Regions from separate parts of the Rhodococcus sp. F64268 genome, predicted to be linked through region 1. Evidence: riboswitches for the same ligand, from Rfam matches in the RefSeq annotation. Region 1 holds a riboswitch; the other holds the start of a gene.
The links. A riboswitch is a leader RNA that binds a small molecule or an ion and turns the genes downstream of it on or off. The one in region 1 is predicted to bind glycine.

Region 1 (9,496 bases):
GTGCGCGACACCGCACGGCTGGTGTACACCGCTCACTCCATCCCCACCGCCACCGACGCGGCAGGCGGTCCCGCAGAAGAGGGCGGATACCTCTACAGCAGGCAGGTGTCCGAGGCCGCGCGTCTCGTCGCGGAGGCCGTCGGAGTCGCCGAATACGACCTGGTGTGGCAGTCCCGTTCCGGGCCGCCGCAGGTACCGTGGCTCGAACCCGACATCGTCGACCACCTCGACAGCCTGCACGGGTCGGGAGTGACCGCCGTGATCGTCTCGCCCATCGGATTCGTCTCCGACCACCTCGAGGTGGTGTGGGACCTCGACACCGAGGCCCGCGAAAGAGCCGAGGAACTCGGGATGGCGTTCGTTCGGGCCGGCACTGCGGGAACGGATCCACGATTTGCGGAACTGGTCCGGGAACTGGTGCAGGAACAGATGGACTCGGCTTCGCCGAGACGCCGTGGCTCCGAACCATTGCTGGGTGTGGGTTGCGACGGGCGCTTGTGCGCGGTCGACTGTTGTGCACCGCCCCGCCGGCCGTCCCGACCGGCCGCCCACTGAATCTGTCCTTCGGCGCAGCACTATCGACTGGCCTCCGACCAGCCGAGTTCACCGCGTCAGATCTCCGTCAACTCGCGAAGGCCGGCGGTGACACACACGGACACCGTGTACCGGCCCGGCGCGGCGATGTCCGTTTCTCATCTGCCCGTCGCCCGGTCACTCCTGTGCCAGCTTTCCAACGTTGCGGTCACTGCTGTCAGACGCGCGGTGCGCACCGTCGTCCACAACGGACGCAACGCCTCCTCGCGCATGGACACTGCAGACGCCGAACCGGCCTGGAGGCCCCGGCCTCCGGACGCCACGGTGAGGATCGCTGCGACCTGATCGGCCGAATCGAGAATTCGGACGGCCCGCGCCGGCAGGTGGTCCGGATACCGGTGGCGGGCCTGCTCGGCCACGGCGTCGGCGATCTCGGCACGCGGGTCGGTGCGCCGGCCGTCGAGGCCGACGGTTCGGATGCCGGTGAGGGTCTCCGCCGCACCGCGGACAGCTTCCCGCAGCGTGAACTCGGCCTCACCGAGGCCCGGACAGGCAGACGGCTCTGGAAGCTCGGGTACAGCGAAAACGTTCCAGCGGAGCACATCCGGTCCCTCGACGACCGGCACCAGTCCGAGTCCGGGGGCGCCTGGGACGCCCACCAGCACACCCTGTCCACCCGCGAGCGCCGCCCTCGCGAAGGTGGTTCCGGTCGGCAGACCCTGCACATCACCGGGCGCCGGAAGGACCAATCGGATCCCCGAACCATCCGTCGGGGCGGCCCGGCGGATGACAGCCGACAACGTAGCGGCGCCGACGACAGGTTCGAGGGTCACCCCCGAGGCCACGGATGCGGGTTCGTCGTGCGCTGCCACCAACTGCAGCGGTGCCCACACCTGAAGTGCGTCGATCATGTCGTCGATGGACGTGTGGCCGGAGAGCCACGACCCGCCCCACAGTGTCAGGGTCAGACTCGGAGAACTCACCGAAGCAGCATACGGCGACGGCGGGCGGAGACGCTCGGCGTGGCGGCAGCACCCCCCGTCGGCGATGTCCTAACGTGGAACGGCGTGAGCCCACGCGACATGTACGGCGGCGACATCTTCGCCGGCCACGCCCGCACGAAGAAGAAGCCTGTCCCGGAACTGCCCGCCGACCGCGGTGTGGTCGTCGAGGACGCAGCGACGGGATGGTGCGGAGCGATCGTAGGGTTCGAGAAGACCTACGACGGAGACTTCGTCAGACTCGAGGACGGGCAAGGACGGACGCGTCTGTTCGCAATGCGCCCGGCCGCGTTCCTTGCCGACGGTGCGCCCGTCACGCTTGTGCGGCCCAAGGCTCGTCCTACTGCCCGACCCGCGGTGTCGGCCTCCGGATCGACGCGCGTGGAGGGATTGCGGGCGCGCGTGGCTCGGGGAAGTCGCATCTGGGTGGAGGGCGTGCACGACGCTGCGCTCGTCGAGCGGGTGTGGGGCCACGACCTGCGCGTCGAAGGTGTCGTCGTCGAACAACTCGAGGGACTCGACAATCTCGGTGCTCGGCTCGCGGAGTTCGAACCGGGTCCGGGTCGGCGCGTGGGGGTCCTCGCCGATCACCTCGTCACCGGTTCCAAGGAAGAACGACTCACCACGAATCTCGGCCCGCACGTGATGGTCACCGGCCACCCGTACATCGACGTGTGGCAGGCCGTGAAGCCGAAAGCCCTCGGAATCCCTGCCTGGCCCACCATCCCACGTGGTGAGGACTGGAAGACGGGTGTGTGCCGCGAACTCGGTTGGGGTACACCGCAGGACGGCTGGCGGCGCGTGTATTCGGCGGTGAACTCGTTCCGGGACCTCGAGTCGAACCTCATCGGTGCGGTCGAACGGCTCGTCGATTTCGTCACCGAACCCGGGGAGGGCTGAAAAGACCGGCCCGCTCCACGGCAGCACCACTTCGCACGGATGCCCGTGAGGTGCTGTCCTGAGCGTCGATTTCATTCGCGCACAACCGTTCCGGGTTGCGTGCGGGTACCGGTGACGATCCACCGCTCGACCGGCTCGCCGGTGCAGTACCGCCGAGATGGACCGTGCCCGCCGGGATCCGAACCGCTCCTACCAGCGCCGCTGCTGGCATGTCCGTTTTGTGGTTCGATGGGGGCTGTGGCGGCGTTGATATGGCTGATCGTAGGAGTGGCTCTGGCTGCGGGTGAAGCGCTGACCGGGGACTTCGCGTTGCTCATGCTCGGGGGAGCCGCACTCGTAACCGCCGGTGTCTCGGCGGCGACCGACTTCCCGGTGTGGGCCGACGCGATCGTGTTCGGAGCAGCGTCGCTACTGCTGTTGCTGGGGGTACGGCCTGCGCTCCGCCGCCGGTATGCCACGCCGCCCGCCTTGCCGACCGGAATAGATGCGCTTCCGGGAAAACCCGCTGTGGTTCTGGAGCAGGTCGACGAGAGGTCGGGCCGCGTGAAGATCGACGGCGATATCTGGACCGCGCGGGCGCTCGACGCGACCGAAGTGTACGAACCCGGCACGACCGTGACAGTGATGCAGATCGACGGCGCTACTGCCGTCGTATGGAGGGGTGTGTAGAGGATGGAAGCGTTGATCGTGCTCGCCGTGGTGGTGGCACTGGTCGTGTTGGTCGTGGCGAAATCGGTGTCGCTGGTGCCGCAGGCCGAGGCGGCGGTGATCGAACGACTCGGCCGGTACTACCGAACGGCGTCGGGTCAGCTGACCTTCCTCGTACCGTTTGTCGACCGGATCCGGGCGAAGGTGGATCTCCGTGAGCGGGTCGTGTCCTTCCCGCCGCAGCCGGTGATCACCCAGGACAACCTGACGCTGAGCATCGACACGGTTGTGTACTTCCAGGTCACCAATCCGCAGGCCGCGGTCTACGAGATCAGCAACTACATCGCCGCTGTCGAACAGCTGACCGTGACCACCCTGCGCAACGTGGTCGGCGGGATGACCCTCGAAGAGACCTTGACGTCTCGCGATTCGATCAACGGGCAGCTCCGCGGGGTGCTGGACGAGGCCACCGGCAGGTGGGGGCTGCGGGTCGCCCGCGTCGAACTCAAGAGCATCGATCCGCCGCCGTCGATCCAGGAATCGATGGAGAAGCAGATGAAAGCGGACCGCGAGAAGCGCGCGATGATCCTCACCGCCGAGGGGCACCGCGAAGCCGCGATCAAGACCGCCGAGGGCGACAAGCAGTCCCGCATTCTGTCGGCGGAAGGCGCCAAGCAAGGGGCGATCCTCGAGGCGGAAGCCGATCGGCAGTCGCGGATCCTGCGTGCCCAGGGCGACCGTGCGGCCAGCTATCTGGAGGCGCAGGGCCAGGCGAAGGCGATCGAGAAGGTGTTCGCGGCGATCAAGGCAGGCAAACCGACACCCGAACTGCTTGCCTACCAGTACCTGCAGACCCTGCCGGAGATGGCGCAGGGCGACGCGAACAAGGTGTGGCTGCTGCCCAGCGATTTCGGCGATGCCCTCAAGGGGTTCGCGAAGAACCTCGGTGCGCCCGGCAGCGACGGCGTGTTCCGGTTCGAGCCGAGCCCGGTCGAGGAGGATCTGCAGCGCCCCGAGGACGACTCGGCGGAGGTCGAGGACTGGTTCACCACCAAGAGCGACCCGGCCGTGGCGAAAGCCGTCGCCGAAGCAGAGGCGGTAGCGCGCAAGCCGGTCGATCCCGATGTGCCCGGATCGGCTCCGCGGCACCAGGCAGGCGAAACCGCAGGTACGCCGCCGCAGGCATTGCCGCAGTCACAGCCTGCACAAGACGGGTGGATGCCCACCGGCGAGTCGGAGCGGGTAGCGGATCCCCAGCAGTACCCGCCCCAACAGCAGTACCCGCCCCAACAGCAGTAGCGCTTCCGCTGGTACCCGTCGCGGCCCGCACATCCGATGTGCGGGCCGCGACGTTGTCATTCCTGCGATCCGACTTGCGCTGCGGGAATCTTCCTGCGGCGCCGGCGACCGGTCGCGAGCGGGAGCGTCATCGCCGCGATGATCATCCCGGCGCCGAGGGTGGCGAGGAGTGAGATCGATTCGCCGAACGCCAGGGCCCCGAGAATCAACGCGACCACGACTTCGAGATACGACAACCCCGACAGTTCCGCGGCCCGCAGATGCTTGCCCGCGATGACCAGCAGACCCAGCGCGAGCAGACCGCACACGACGAAGAAGCCGGCGGCCCACGCCCAGTTCGTGGCGGTCATCCCCGTCATATCCGGGCGGGTGACCACGACCATCGCGGCGGTGGCGACGGCGCCGAACGTGAAGTTCCAGAAACTGCGAACGTCGGCGGGCATGTCGGAGCGATACCGGTAGCACAGCAGCGCCAGACCGTAGAAGAGGCCCGACGCGACACCGAGCACCGTGCCCAGGGTCTCGTGGTCGGACCCTGCCGGCGGGGCACCGCCGATCAGTCCGGCGGCCAGCAGCATCCCGGCGAACGCGGTGACCAGCGACAGCGCGTCCAGACGCGTGATCGATTCCTTGAGGAGGACCCTGGCCAGCACCGTTGCGATGAGCGGACCGAGATAGTGCAGAACAACGGCCCGCGACAGATCGGTGAGCAGTGTGGAAGACAGATACGTGGCCAGCGAGAGGCCGAGGAACACGCCGCCGAGCACGATCGACGGGGACAGCCGCGTGCGGCGGATTGCGCCGAGTCGGCGCGAGAAGACGATCAGCAGCATCATGCCCAGGGCGCCGACGAGCATACGGCCGAGTGTCAGGGCCTCGCCGAGCGCGGCGCCGGGTGGGGTGGCCATGCGACCGAACAATCCTGCGGCGCCCATCGCGGTCGCGGAGATCACGATCGCCGCGATGCCGAGTCGTCGATTCGGGCTCGGCCGCGACGGCGGGGGAGTGGACGACGGTGTGACGAGGGACGGAACAGGCTGGACGCGCAGGGGCGCGCCGACGGTCAGAGCCACGGAACTTCCTCCGGACAGGGTGCTTCACGCACCGGGGACGGTGGTTCCCCGCTCTGTCATCGGACCTGAGAGCTTTCACGGATCCTGTCGGATCCGCCTACACCGTCGGTGAGCCCCGAAGGACTGCTTTCCAGAGTTGCCTCGCGTGCGGCGGTCTGTGGGCCTGAGAGATTCCCGGGAGGTTGCTCCTTCGGCGCCCGCAGATGCGGGACTCTCCCGCCGCAGTTCAATGGCATATTCAGTTGCGCCTGCAAGTATGCCAGTCCGGCTGTGTCGGTGAGAACTCAAGTGATCAAGGCGTGGCCGACCCCACATGCCGCGGCCGCCCACAACACACTCGTCGACGTACCGATGATGAACTGCTCGGATGCCTGCGGTTCGCGCAGTTCCGGATACCGGGCCAGGCCCTTGACCGCCATGATGATCGCGATGCCTTCCGGCCAGCCGGCCAGGATCGATGCGGCGACTGCGCCGCGTTCGAGCACGCCGATCACCCGGCCGCCGCGCAGAGGTCCCGGTGGCGGTGTCGGGGTCGGTCCCGCGTCGGGTTGCCGCCGGGCGATCCGGAATGCGACGAGCACGGCCGGTCCGCCGCCGGTGATGGCAACGATGGTGGTGAGGGTGAGCGTCGCCCCGAGCGCGAAACCCTGAGCGGGATCGGTGGCGGCAGCGGTGAGCGCCGCGGCGCCGAGCGAGAGTGCGGTGACCGCCGCCCCGACCCACACCGGAAGACGCGGGATCAACGACAGTGCCGGCGCGACGGCTGCGACAGTGAGGAGCACCAGGGAGGCGACAGTCAACGGTCGGCCCTTTCGAGGAGTCGGCGCAGCAACAGACGGCCGGCGAGTTCGGCCTGCCACCCGGCAGTGAGCAGGCGCTGGGACACGGCCTGTTTACTGATGCCGAGTTCGGTGGCGATCTCGGATTGGGACAGTCCGGCGCGCGCAAGCGAGACGGCTTCGACGCCCTGATCGGTGCGGCGCACCACGATTGTCGCGAGGAGAGTCAGGGCTGCATCGACGTCGGCTGCCGAATCTGCATCGGTGCCGTCGGCAGCGATTCGGCCCGGCGCATTCTTGGCGCGTTCGACGGCGGTGCGGGCGTGCTCGAATGCGGGACCGCGACCGGCTCGGGTCTGGGCGGGAAGCGGTGTTTCGACGGGGCCGATCCCGATGCCGACACTCCAGTTGTCCCGCTCGAGCAGATCCAATGCGAGATCGATCACCGTGCCGGAGTCGTCGGCCACGGCCTGGACTTCGTCGCCGGCGGTGCGTTCGAACTTGCGGAGCAGTGGAGCGTCGCGGAGTTCGACGAGCAGATCTGCGACGCGATCGATGTCGCGGCGACTGCCGCGTTGGTCGACCGTCAGCACGTACATAGAACAAGGATGGAGACTTGAAATCGAGAAATCAAGCCCTCAGGCTTGTCTCATCCTCTTGGGTGTTCGTGATGGCATCAAGCGCCGACCCCGCAGGCTGAGGAAGACGTGCCTCGAGTACGAGGCCGCCGACACCGAGCACAATGCAGAGCGCGGTCACTGCCACCAATGCCGGGCTCGACTGCCCGGTGAGCACGTCGCCCAGCAGCACCACAGCAACGGTGCCAGGCAGGATCCCGATCACCGTAGCGACGGTGTACGGCGTCAGGCGCACGGACGACACCGCGCAGCAGCAGTTCACGACGAAGAACGGTGCTGCGGCGATCAACCGCAGCGACCCGACGGCAAGCCAACCGCGCCGGGCCAGACGCAGATCGACGGCCTTCGCTGCAGGATGGGTCAGATACGACGTCACGACACCCCGGCCCAGCGCCCGTACCAGCAGGAACGCAAGGACCGCACTCACAGTGGTGGCTGCCGTGGTGACCGCGATACCCACGGCGGGTCCGAACAGGACCCCGGCACTGAGAGTGAACACCGTGCGCGGTACCGGACTGATCGTCACGAGCGAATGAACAGCGAAGAAGATCAGGACCAACAGTGGCCCGTCGACAGATTCCGACCACTGACGGATCTGTGCGATCGACGGATGGGGGAGCAGAAGCGCCACCGCGGCGAGTGTTGCGAGGAGGACGAGGATGCCGATGACCCTGCGGTCCCTGAAGATCCTCATCACAGGGCGCCACCTTACCTCCCGTCGTGCACGCACACCTGGCACGGAGAGATACAGACTGCAGGATCACACCGACCCGTCCACGTGATGAACGATCGCTAGAGAAATTGTGGTGATCCCCACGATTCACCACCGGAGTGTGCAGCTAGCATCACAACGACATCGGCTTAATGTTTTGCGAGGCGCCACGCCCCGTCGGCCTACCCCGGCCGCCCGACAGCCTGCCACCCGCAGTAGGAGGAAATCGCACGTGTCATTAGCAGCAGAGGCCGAGGACGCCGCGCGCGCATACGCGCAGTGGCAGCAAGCGGTCGCGGGCGTACTCGCCAAGTCGCGCCGCGTCGATCCCGCAGAACTCGGCCCGGAGCCGCAGCGTCTGCTCGAGACCACCACGTACGACGACGTGACGGTTGCCCCGCTCTACAGCGGCCGCGACGAACGCCCCGAATCACCCCTGCCCGGGCAGTTCCCGTACATCCGCGGCGGCTCGTCCACCCGCGACGTCAACGCCGGCTGGCTCGTCAGCGCCCGCTTCGACGGAACCGACGCCAAGAACCTCAACGAGCAGATCCTCGACGCCCTCGAGAACGGCGTCAGCGCACTGTGGCTGCGAGTCGGCGAGGGTGCACTGCCCGTCGACGGACTGTCCACAGCACTCGACAAGGTGCTGTTCGACCTCGCGCCCATCAGTCTCGACGCAGGCCCCGAACTCGCTGCTGCCGCGGACTCCCTGTACACGCTGCTCGACGCACGCACCGACGTCGCCGACCGCGCCGCCGTGCGCATCGCGCTCGGCGGCGCGCCGCTGACCAGTGCCTTCTCCGGCCGCGACGACATCACCGTCGACGACGTCATCACGCTCGCCGCCGCGGCCGCAGAACGTATCGAGGTCGTCCGCGCCATCACCGTCGACGGCACCGCCTTCCACAACTCGGGCGCATCCGACGCGGAAGAACTCGGTGCGGCGATCGCTGCAGGCATCGAATACGTCCGCGCTCTCATCGCAGCCGGGCTGTCCGTGCAGCAGGCTCTCGGTCAGATCGAGTTCCGGTTCGCGGCCACCGACGACCAGTTCCAGACCATCGCCAAGTTCCGCGCAGCCCGTCAACTCTGGGCGCGCGTCGCGCAGGTTGCCGGAGCGATCGAAGCCGGAAACGCCCCGCAGCACGCGGTGACCTCCGCTGCCATGATGGCCCAGCGCGACCCGTGGGTGAACATGCTCCGCACCACCCTCGCTGCGTTCGGCGCCGGAGTCGGTGGCGCCGACGCCGTCACCGTCCTGCCGTTCGACGCCGCGCTGCCCGCCGGTGCTGTCGGGGTGTCCGAAGCGTTCTCCGCGCGCATCGCGCGCAACACCAACCTGCTCCTGCTCGAGGAGTCCAACCTCGGCCGTGTCCTCGATCCGGGCGCAGGATCCTGGTACATCGAGGACTTGACAGCGCAGGTCGCGGACAAGTCGTGGGAATTCTTCCAGCAGATCGAGGCGGCCGGCGGCTACCGCGCGGCGCTCGACGCCGGACTGGTCGCCGAGCGCATCGCCGCGACCCGCGGTCGTCGCGAGGCCGACATCGCCCACCGCAGGTTCTCCGTCACCGGCATCAACGAATTCCCGAACCTCGCCGAGGCCCCCCTGCCCGCTGGTGTCGCCGACTCGGGTGCATTCGCGGCGCGCTACGCCGCACCGTTCGAGGCGCTGCGTGACCGCTCCGACGTCTACCTCGCCGTGCACGGCACCCGGCCCACAGTGCTGCTCGCCCCCCTCGGCCCGGTCGCCGAACACAACGTGCGCACCACCTTCGCCAGCAACCTGCTCGCGGCCGGCGGCATCGACGCGGTCAATCCCGGGCCGGTCGATCCGAGCGACGACACCCTCGCCGCCGCGGTCCGCGACTCCGGTGCCAAGGTCGCCGTACTGTGCGGCACCGACGCC
Region 2 (9,496 bases), on a different contig from region 1:
CAACACGGCCCCGAGGAATCCGCCTTCACCACCGAACTGTTCGGCCGCGTCGAACAGGTGCTCGGCCTTCCCGCCAACACCCTCAAAGTCGGCATCATGGACGAGGAGCGGCGCACCACCGTCAACCTCGCCGCCTGCATCGAAGCCGCCTCCGAGCGCGTCGTGTTCATCAACACCGGCTTCCTCGATCGCACCGGCGACGAAATCCACACCTCCATGGAGGCCGGCGCCGTCGTGCGCAAGGCAGCCATGAAGCAGCAGAAGTGGATCGCCGCGTACGAGGACTGGAACGTCGACACCGGACTCGCCGCCGGGCTGCAGGGCAAGGCACAGATCGGCAAGGGCATGTGGGCGATGACCGACCTCATGGCCGACATGCTCGAGCAGAAGATCGGCCAGCCCAAGGCCGGCGCCAACACCGCGTGGGTCCCGTCCCCGACCGGCGCCACCCTGCACGCCACCCACTACCACGAGGTCGATGTCTTCGCAGTGCAGGACGCATTGAAGGGCGCGCCCCGCGCCACCGTCGACGACATCCTCACCATCCCGCTCGCCGAGAACACCGACTGGTCCGACGCCGAGAAGCGCGAAGAACTCGACAACAACTGCCAGTCCATCCTCGGCTACGTGGTCCGCTGGATCGACGCCGGTGTCGGCTGCTCCAAGGTTCCCGACATCCACGACGTCGCACTGATGGAAGACCGCGCGACCCTGCGCATCTCGAGCCAGCTCCTCGCGAACTGGATCCGCCACGGCATCGTCACCGAGGACGAGGTCGTCGCCGCCCTCGAGCGGATGGCACCGGTCGTCGACCGTCAGAACGAAGGCGATGCCACCTACCGGAACATGGCACCGAACTTCGACACCAACATCGCCTTCCAGGCCGCGAAGGAACTGATCCTCGAAGGCGGCACGCAGCCCAGCGGCTACACCGAGCCGATCCTGCACCGTCGCCGCCGGGAGTACAAGGCCGCAAACGCCTGACCCCGACACCCCCAGGAGGAGCGATGGGCCCCGATCCGCGTGGATCGGGGCCCATCGTCACACCACCGGGGCAGGCATAGACCGGTACTCTCGACACCTCACTAGACTGCTGGGGCCCGACCACAACGAAACGAGGCGAGAAACCCGTGGCTCGACATCGCGGATCCGGTGGAACACGTGGCGTCAGCACAGGCATCATCGTTTCCCTGGTCGCGGTCGCCCTACTGGTTCTCGGCATCATCGGCTGGCTCCAGCTCCGCAATCGAATCGACGAACAGGCCACCGAAGCAGCCAGGACCTGCGTAGAAGGCGACGTCGAACTGCGCATCGCCGCCGACCCGCTCATTGCCCCCACCCTCTCCGACCTCGCCGACACGTGGAACGCCGACGTCGCACCCGTGATCCGCGACTATTGCGTCACCGCTCACGTCGCCGCCACCGAATCCACCACGGCCGCCGCGACCCTCGCCGACGGCACCTGGAACCCCGAACTCGGACCCGAACCCGCTCTCTGGGTGCCCATCGACACCCGCGCCGCCGACCGTGCGGGCTCGAGCGCGAGCGGGCAACGTCGATCCCTCGCCACCTCACCGCTCGTCCTCGCCACTCCCACAGCCCTGAACAACGGACTCACCACAGCCGGGGTCGATTGGCGCGACCTACCGTCGCTGCAGTCCGTGCCCGGATCCCTCAGCGCCCTCGGCCTGGCCCCTTGGGAATCTCTGCGCATGGCACTGCCCACCGGAACAGACAGCGATGCCACGACGTCCGCCCTCGAAGCCGTCGCCACCACCGGGACAGGACCGCTGACACGCGACGAAGCACAGTCACCGGACGTCGTGACTGCAATCACCGAACTCGCACTCGGCGCCGACGCACTCGACATCGCGGCAGGCCCTTCCACCGCGGACGCGCTCACGGCACTCGCCACGAACACCGCCCCCGATTCCCCGATCCACGCAGTGCCCGCGGTAGAAAAACAACTGCACGACGCAGTCACTAATGGAACCGCCGCAGACCTTGCCGGATTTCGTCCCGCAGGTGCCACGCCCATCGCCGACTTCCCCGCAGTGATCCCGAGCGCCCCCTGGATCGACGAAACACTCTCCCGGGCCGCCGGAGAGTTCATCGACTACGTGCGCAACCCCGACCAGGCCCAGGACTTCCTCGATGCCGGCTTCCGGAACCACGACGGTGATTCCCCCGTTCGATCCGACTTCTCATTCGCGCCGGTCGTCGAGGTCCTCACCCCGGCAGATCCCTCCGCCGGCGACGCCCTCCTCGATATCCGCCTCGACCCCCAACCGCCTGTCAAGACCACCGTGCTCGTGGACACCACCACCTCCATGGCCACCACCGCAGAAAATGGCAACACCCGACTCGACGACACTGCGACCGCAATAGAGAACGTTCTCCGCCGTTCCCCGAACTCCTCGATCATCGGGATACATGTCTTCGACGACACATCGTCCTCCCGAGTCGCTGTTGCCCGCGATGCGCTCACCGGCGAGCAGCGCGCGGCGCTGAACTCTGCACTCGACGCAGTCACCCCCACCGAGACTGCGCCGGTGTACGAATCGATCCTCGCCGCGTACGCCGATGCCGTCGACAACTACGATCCGTCCAGACCGAACTCGGTGCTCGTGATCCTCGACAGCGACGACGAGAGCCTGGACGGCAACGAGACGAACACCGACGTCGATTCCGGCACCGGTACAGGCGACGAGCTTCTCGACGGAATCAGCGAGCTCACCGACAGCGCATCACCGGTTCGGGTGGACATCGTCGTACTCGGCGACGATGTCACCGACCCCGAGACACTGCAAGACCTCACCGCCCGCACCGGCGGGTCGTACTCCACGCTCGCCACCACCGCGAACGACGATCTGACCGCCTTACTCCGAAAGCTCACTTCCTGACCGTGATCCGACTGCTCGTCGCGGGGACGTTCCTCGCCCTCATCACCTACTGGTTCCACCGTCGCCTCGTACGAGCGCCCGGCCTCACCGGGAGAGCCGCACTGGCGGCCGATATCGTCCTCGTAGCGTTACTCGCGGCCGCCTCGATCGCGTCCGTCACCGGCACTGTTCTCGACCCCGCTTGGGCACGTCCGCTGGGCTTCCTCGGCTACAGCTGGTTCGCCGCAGGTCTCTACTTGATCATCGGTCTCCTCGTCATCGGCGCTTTCTGCCTCGGGGCACGGCTCGTGCGACGATTCCGCAGGGGTAAGTCCCCCTCGGAGGAAGCCGGCGCATCGCACCGACCACCACGCCGTGCACTCCGGATCGCAACGGCCACCCTCGTTGCCGCCACCGTCGCCACGATCGGCTATGGAAGTCTGATCGAGGCAGCCAATCCTCGGCTCGTTCACTCCACCATCGCCCTGCCCGGGCTTCCGGACGAGTTCGACGGCATCCGCGTCGCCTTGATCACCGACTTGCACGTCGGTCCGGCACGCGGCGCCGGGTTCGTGCGGGGAGTCGTCGATCAGGTTAACGAACAGCGACCCGACCTCATCGTTCTCGGCGGGGATCTCGCTGACGGCACCGTCGAATTGGTAGGTGACGACCTCGCGCCCCTCAGCGAGCTTCGTGCCCCGCTCGGGATCTACGGGGTGAGTGGCAATCACGAGTACTACTCGGACGACGCCTCGTCCTGGCTCGATCATTGGGAAACTCTGGGTGTGAAGACCCTGCGAAACGAAAACGTCCTCGTGACGCACAACGGCGAGCAGATCGCACTGGCAGGCGTGCACGACTACACCGCTCCCGCACCGGATGCAGCGGATCTACCTCGAGCCATCGAGGGACTGGCTCCGGAGACCTTCGTTCTTCTTGCCGCACACCAGCCGAAACACGTCCTCGAAGCACAGGATCTCGGTGTGGACCTTCAGTTGTCCGGGCATACGCACGGCGGCCAGATGTGGCCCCTCGGATACATCGTCGCTGCTGCAAATCCCACTGTCACCGGGCTGGACCACTTCGGCGACACCGCAATTTACACGTCGCTAGGAGCCGGTGCGTGGGGCCCACCGGTCCGCGTCGCAACTCCGCCCGAAGTTTCCATTCTCGAGCTCGTCACACAGAAGTAGCTGCGCCGCTGCCTGAACAGACCTCCCTTCGATGGTTTTTCAGAGGGGAAGTTCGGTGCCTGAGAGAGCATATATTCGGTATATCTATGTTTTCCGTACGGTACCGAATATTTCGGTCGAAGAGTGTGTGGCTGCGGGCGTTGCCCGCAGCCACAGGACGTCAGCTGCTGTATGCCTCCAGCGGAGGGCACGAGCAGACCAGGTTGCGGTCGCCGTGGGCCCCGTCGATTCGACGGACCGCCGGCCACACCTTTGCGCGCCCCTTCCCCAGCGGAAACACTGCAGTTTCACGCGGATACGGGTGAGTCCACTCCCCCACGAGGCACTCTGCGGTGTGCGGTGCGCCTCGCAGAGGATTGTCGTCGACCGGCCATTCTCCGGCTCCGACCCTGTCGATCTCCGCGCGAATCGAGATCATCGCATCGACGAACTCGTCGATCTCGTTCAAGTCCTCACTTTCGGTCGGTTCGACCATAAGCGTGCCCGCGACGGGGAAACTCATGGTCGGCGCATGGAATCCGTAGTCTGCGAGACGCTTGGCCACGTCATCGACGGTGACACCGGTGTCCCTGGTCAGCTGACGCAGATCGAGGATGCACTCGTGCGCCACCATCCCGTTCGCACCCGTGTACAGCACCGGGAAGTACTCGTCGAGGCGACGCGCAATGTAGTTCGCCGAAGCGATCGCAGTGAGCGAAGCCCGGCGAAGCCCGGAAGCCCCCATCAGCTTGATGTATGCCCACGTGATCGGCAGGATCGACGCCGACCCGTAAGGCGCAGCCGACACCGGCCCCACGCCGCCGAGACCAGGTACAGCGGGGTGACCCGGGAGGAACGGCGTGAGATGCGAACGAACGCCGATCGGACCGACTCCCGGCCCGCCACCACCGTGTGGAATGCAGAAGGTCTTGTGCAGGTTCAGGTGGCTCACATCGCCACCGAACCTGCCCGGCCGGGCCAGACCCACGAGTGCGTTGAGGTTTGCACCATCGATGTACACCTGCCCGCCTGCGTCGTGCACGGCACCGCAGATGTCCTCGATCTCGTGTTCGTAGACGCCGTGGGTCGACGGGTAGGTGATCATGATCGCGGCCAGCCGTTCAGCGTGGTCGGCGATCTTCGCTCGCAGATCGTCGAGGTCGACGTCACCGTTGGGACGGCACGCCACCACCTCGACACGCATACCTGCCATCACCGCAGAGGCGGCATTGGTTCCGTGCGCGCTCGACGGAATCAAGCAGGTGTCGCGGTGGTCGTCACCGCGGCTCAGGTGGTAATGGCGGATAGCGAGCAGACCTGCGTATTCACCCTGACTGCCTGCGTTGGGCTGCAAGGTCACGGCGTCGTACCCGGTCACTGCGGCGAGCCAGCGTTCGAGATCCGAGATCAGGTCCCGGATTCCGACGGTCTGATCCGCGGGAGCGAACGGGTGCAAGCCCGCGAACTCCGGCCACGTGATGGCTTCCATCTCAGCCGCGGCGTTGAGTTTCATCGTGCAGGACCCGAGCGGGATCATGGTGCGGTCAAGCGCGAGATCCTTGTCGGACAACCGCCGCAGATACCGCATCATCGCGGTCTCCGTCCGGTACTTCGTGAACGCCTCGTGCTTCAGGAAGTCACTGGTTCGGCCGAGCGCCTCCGGGATGGATGCTCGATCGGCTGCGACCGTCTCCTCAGCGGCGATACCGAACGCGGAAAGCACACTCGCCACGTGTGCATCCGTCGTCGCTTCGTCGCAGGAGATCGACACGTGGTCCGCGTCGACGAGATACAGATTGACCGACCGCTCGGCCGCCGCTGCTACGACCTCGCCGGCGCGCCCCGGAACCCGGACCAGGACGGTATCGAAGAAGTCGTCGTGAACGACCTCGACTCCCCCGCGTCGCAGCGAGGCAGCGAGCCCGGCCGCATGGGCAGCCACTCGTCGCGCGATTCCGGTCAGTCCCTCCGCGCCGTGATACGACGCGTACATCGCGGCGAGGACCGCCAGAAGCACCTGAGCGGTACAGATGTTGCTGGTCGCCTTCTCACGGCGAATATGCTGTTCACGGGTCTGCAACGCAAGCCGGTAGGCCGAGGTACCGTCGGCGTCGACCGAGACACCGACGAGACGTCCCGGCAGATTCCGCGTGTGCGCCGCGTTTACCGCCAAATATCCCGCATGTGGGCCACCGAATCCCATCGGCACCCCGAATCGCTGGGTGGTGCCGAAGCAGGCATCGGCGCCCTTCTCCCCGGGCGGAGTCATCAGCGTCATTGCCAGGAGGTCCGCGCCCACCGCGACCATCGCACCGCGCTCATGTGCCGCATCGATCACGGGAGCAACATCGAACACCCGGCCCGACGCACCCGGCACCTGCAGGATCACACCGAAGAACTCCCCCTCGGGAAGTCCCTCCTCCACAAGGTCAGCGGTGACGAGCTCGATGCCGAGCGGCTCGGCGCGGGTTGCGAGCACCGCGGCGGTCTGAGTGAACAGATCGGAATCGACGACGAACCGGTGGCTCTTGGACTTGCGGTTGGCACGACGCAGCAAGGTCATCGCTTCCGCCGCAGCAGTAGCTTCGTCGAGCATCGAGGAGTTCGCGACTTCCATACCGGTCAGGTCTGCGACCATCGTCTGGAAATTGAGCAACGCTTCGAGCCGGCCCTGACTGATCTCCGGCTGATACGGCGTGTAGGCCGTGTACCACGCGGGATTCTCGATGATGTTGCGCAGCAGTACCGGCGGAGTGAGCGTGTCGTAGTAACCGTGCCCGATCATGGAGGTCGCGACCGTGTTGCGCGACGCCAGGGCTTTCAGGCCGGCGAGGACCTCGTGTTCGCTGAGCGGCGCGTCGAGGACATCGAGTCCGTCGGCAACTTCGCCCGCGCAGTGGTCGAGAATGCCCGCGGGCAGTGCCTTTGCGACGAGGTCCTCGAGCGTATCGACTCCGACAACGTCGAGGATCCGACGCATCTCCTGCGCATCGGGTCCGATGTGACGATCGGCGAAATTCCAGGTGACGGCATCTGTCATCGCAGCTCCCAGGCTGGTCGGCGAGGTTCGCACGTGCGCGGTCGGCACGGGCGGTTCCTCCCCCTCTGTCCTGAGCTCGCGAGGCGAGCGCCTGAGAGATTCGGTCCTGGTCGGCGAACCTTTCCCCGTGGGCGGGTGGGTGCTCCCACCACTTTCCAGAGACGTCGTAGCTCACGCGGTCCTGGGTGCCTGAGAGATTGACGGGGAGGTGCTGCTCCTTCGGCGCCCGGACATGTTGGTCCGGGGCTCTCCCGCGGGACGGCGACGCATACCGATTCTAGAGCACGAGCGGGCCGATCGAGTCCACCCTCTTCCGGAGGGTGACATACGCCCTATCCGATGCGGCGGTTGATGCGGTTTCGACGGCGGGAAGCCAGTTCGTCCTCGGGCTTCTCTTCGACGTCGTATCCCTCTGCGCGCTCGGCCGGGAAGTCCGCGATACTGCCCGTCAATTCCCGGACTGCCCCACTGACTGCGATACCGAACACACCTTGCCCGCCTTGAAGCAGGTCGACGACCTCTTCCGGGGATGTGCATTCGTAGACAGTGGTGCCGTCGGAGAAAAGGGTGATCTTGGCCAGGTCCCGTACGCCACGGCTCCGGAGGTGGTCGACCGCCACGCGAATGTTCTGCAGCGAGACGCCGGTATCGAGAAGGCGCTTGACTATCTTGAGGACCAAAATGTCCTTGAACGAGTACAGCCGTTGGCTTCCGGAACCCGCCGCGCTCCTGATCGAAGGCACTACCAGATTGGTTCGCGCCCAGTAGTCGAGCTGACGGTAGCTGATACCCGCAATCTGGCACGCGATCGGGACCCGATAGCCGACAAGTTCATCGGGGACCGAGTTGTCGGGAAACAGCCCCGGCTGCAGATCCTCGGAAGTGTCCGATACCGGTACCGGAGCCACGCGATCGCCGGTGCCGGCACCGAGTTGCTGTCCTTGCGGCCGATCTCGCACTTTGTGACTTCCTCTCGCGCGCCCCGTTGTCCCTCGCCACCACGGACCAGGCGGATCCCCTCCGCATCCGATCCCGTACATCCCCCGGTTCACCCGACTTGTCCCGTAACGGATCAACCAAGCGTACGCCCTGTGTGATTCAGGTCGAGCAGCAACACGCCGACTCGGAAAGTAACGTTCGACGATACACGGGTTCGTCGCGGTGCGTCGTCGAACAACTTCGACCCGACCCGTCGGCGCGACGAGCAGATCAGCCGTCTGTTGCCTTGAAGTCGTCGGGCGAGACCGATTCGAGGAATTCCTTGAACTTCTCGACCTCGTCTTCCTTCTCCTCAGGCATCGCGAGGCCCGCTTCCGCCAGAACTGATTCCTCGGCAAATACCGGTGCACCGGTGCGCAACGCGACGGCAACTGCGTCCGAAGGACGACACGAGACCCGCATCTCCCCTTCGAAGAGGAGATCGGCGTAGAACGTACCCTCCTGAAGATCCACTATCCGGACCTCGAGGAGGGCGTGACCGAACGCGTCGAGAAGATTCTTGATCAGATCGTGCGTGAGCGGCCGGGCCGGCTCCACTCCCTGCTGTTCCAGCGCAATGGCGGTCGCCTCCATCTGACCGATCCAGATCGGTAGGTACCGCTCGCCCTCTGCTTCGCGCAGCAGAAGGACAGGCTGGTTCTGGGGTTGCTCGACTCGGATACCGACGATCCTCATCTCGCTCATAACGGCGCCTCCGTCCCGGTGCCTGTCAGTCGCGTGGTCGCTGACACGTACTGCCTGAATTCTAGTGCGCTCGTTCGTGTACGTCAGGTGCCCGAAACCCGAAGACCCACCGCTTCTCGTGCGCAATACCGCTGCAGGGCTACCTCGACGATCGAGGTCAACGATCGAGTGACCCCTGCACCGCCGACTTGACGAGGCATGTATGCAACGTCAGAGACAGCGCAGCCAACTCACGAACCATCTCTTCGGCGCGTTCCCGGGCCCCTGCATCGCGTCCCTTGGCGACAGGACCGGCGATCTGGGCGACGAGGCCCGCTTCGCGGTCTGCCGCCAATTTGAACGCGCGTAGGTGCCGGACTTCCAGTCCGAACCGGGACATTGCCTTCGCTGTCCGCGCCAGCAATACCGCATCGTCGTCGAAGAAGCCTGCCGCACCCGGCGTGAGGAGCCCCGCGCCCACCAGCTCGGTGAGGAACACGGTGTCGATGCCGGCCCGTTCACAGAGGTCGTCTCGACTCACTCGGATCTGGCGGTCGGTACGAAGGTCCTCGGGAGAAACCTCGCCCCGCGCGACCGCGAGCTGGCGCGGTCGCTTGGGGCGAGTTTCGACGGCTCCCACCGTTGCGGCACCACGGTCGATCGCCTCGAGCTGTTCCTTGATCACCTTCAGCGGGAGGTACTGATCGCGCTGCGCGGTGAGCACGTACCGGAGTCGCTCA

Region 2: linked by a shared signal. The riboswitch ahead of gcvP (aminomethyl-transferring glycine dehydrogenase) and the one ahead of MWU77_RS20420 (DMT family transporter) in region 1 are both predicted to bind glycine.

What each region holds. Positions count from the first base shown of each region.
Region 1 is NZ_JALKAI010000010.1:50,541-60,036, reverse strand. Features, by position in the region: gene MWU77_RS20445 (ferrochelatase) at 1-555, shown strand, start outside; gene MWU77_RS20440 (hypothetical protein) at 693-1,517, opposite strand; gene MWU77_RS20435 (DUF3097 domain-containing protein) at 1,617-2,435, shown strand; gene MWU77_RS20430 (NfeD family protein) at 2,664-3,104, shown strand; gene MWU77_RS20425 (SPFH domain-containing protein) at 3,108-4,382, shown strand; gene MWU77_RS20420 (DMT family transporter) at 4,439-5,455, opposite strand; glycine riboswitch at 5,597-5,684, opposite strand; gene MWU77_RS20415 (hypothetical protein) at 5,740-6,255, opposite strand; gene MWU77_RS20410 (SatD family protein) at 6,252-6,833, opposite strand; gene MWU77_RS20405 (TVP38/TMEM64 family protein) at 6,865-7,566, opposite strand; gene mutA (methylmalonyl-CoA mutase small subunit) at 7,817-9,496, shown strand, end outside.
Region 2 is NZ_JALKAI010000013.1:67,930-77,425, forward strand. Features, by position in the region: gene MWU77_RS22435 (malate synthase G) at 1-984, shown strand, start outside; gene MWU77_RS22440 (substrate-binding domain-containing protein) at 1,131-2,903, shown strand; gene MWU77_RS22445 (metallophosphoesterase) at 2,906-4,075, shown strand; gene gcvP (aminomethyl-transferring glycine dehydrogenase) at 4,236-7,094, opposite strand; glycine riboswitch at 7,261-7,358, opposite strand; gene MWU77_RS22455 (MerR family transcriptional regulator) at 7,427-8,053, opposite strand; gene MWU77_RS22460 (bifunctional nuclease family protein) at 8,304-8,777, opposite strand; gene MWU77_RS22465 (MerR family transcriptional regulator) at 8,935-9,496, opposite strand, start outside.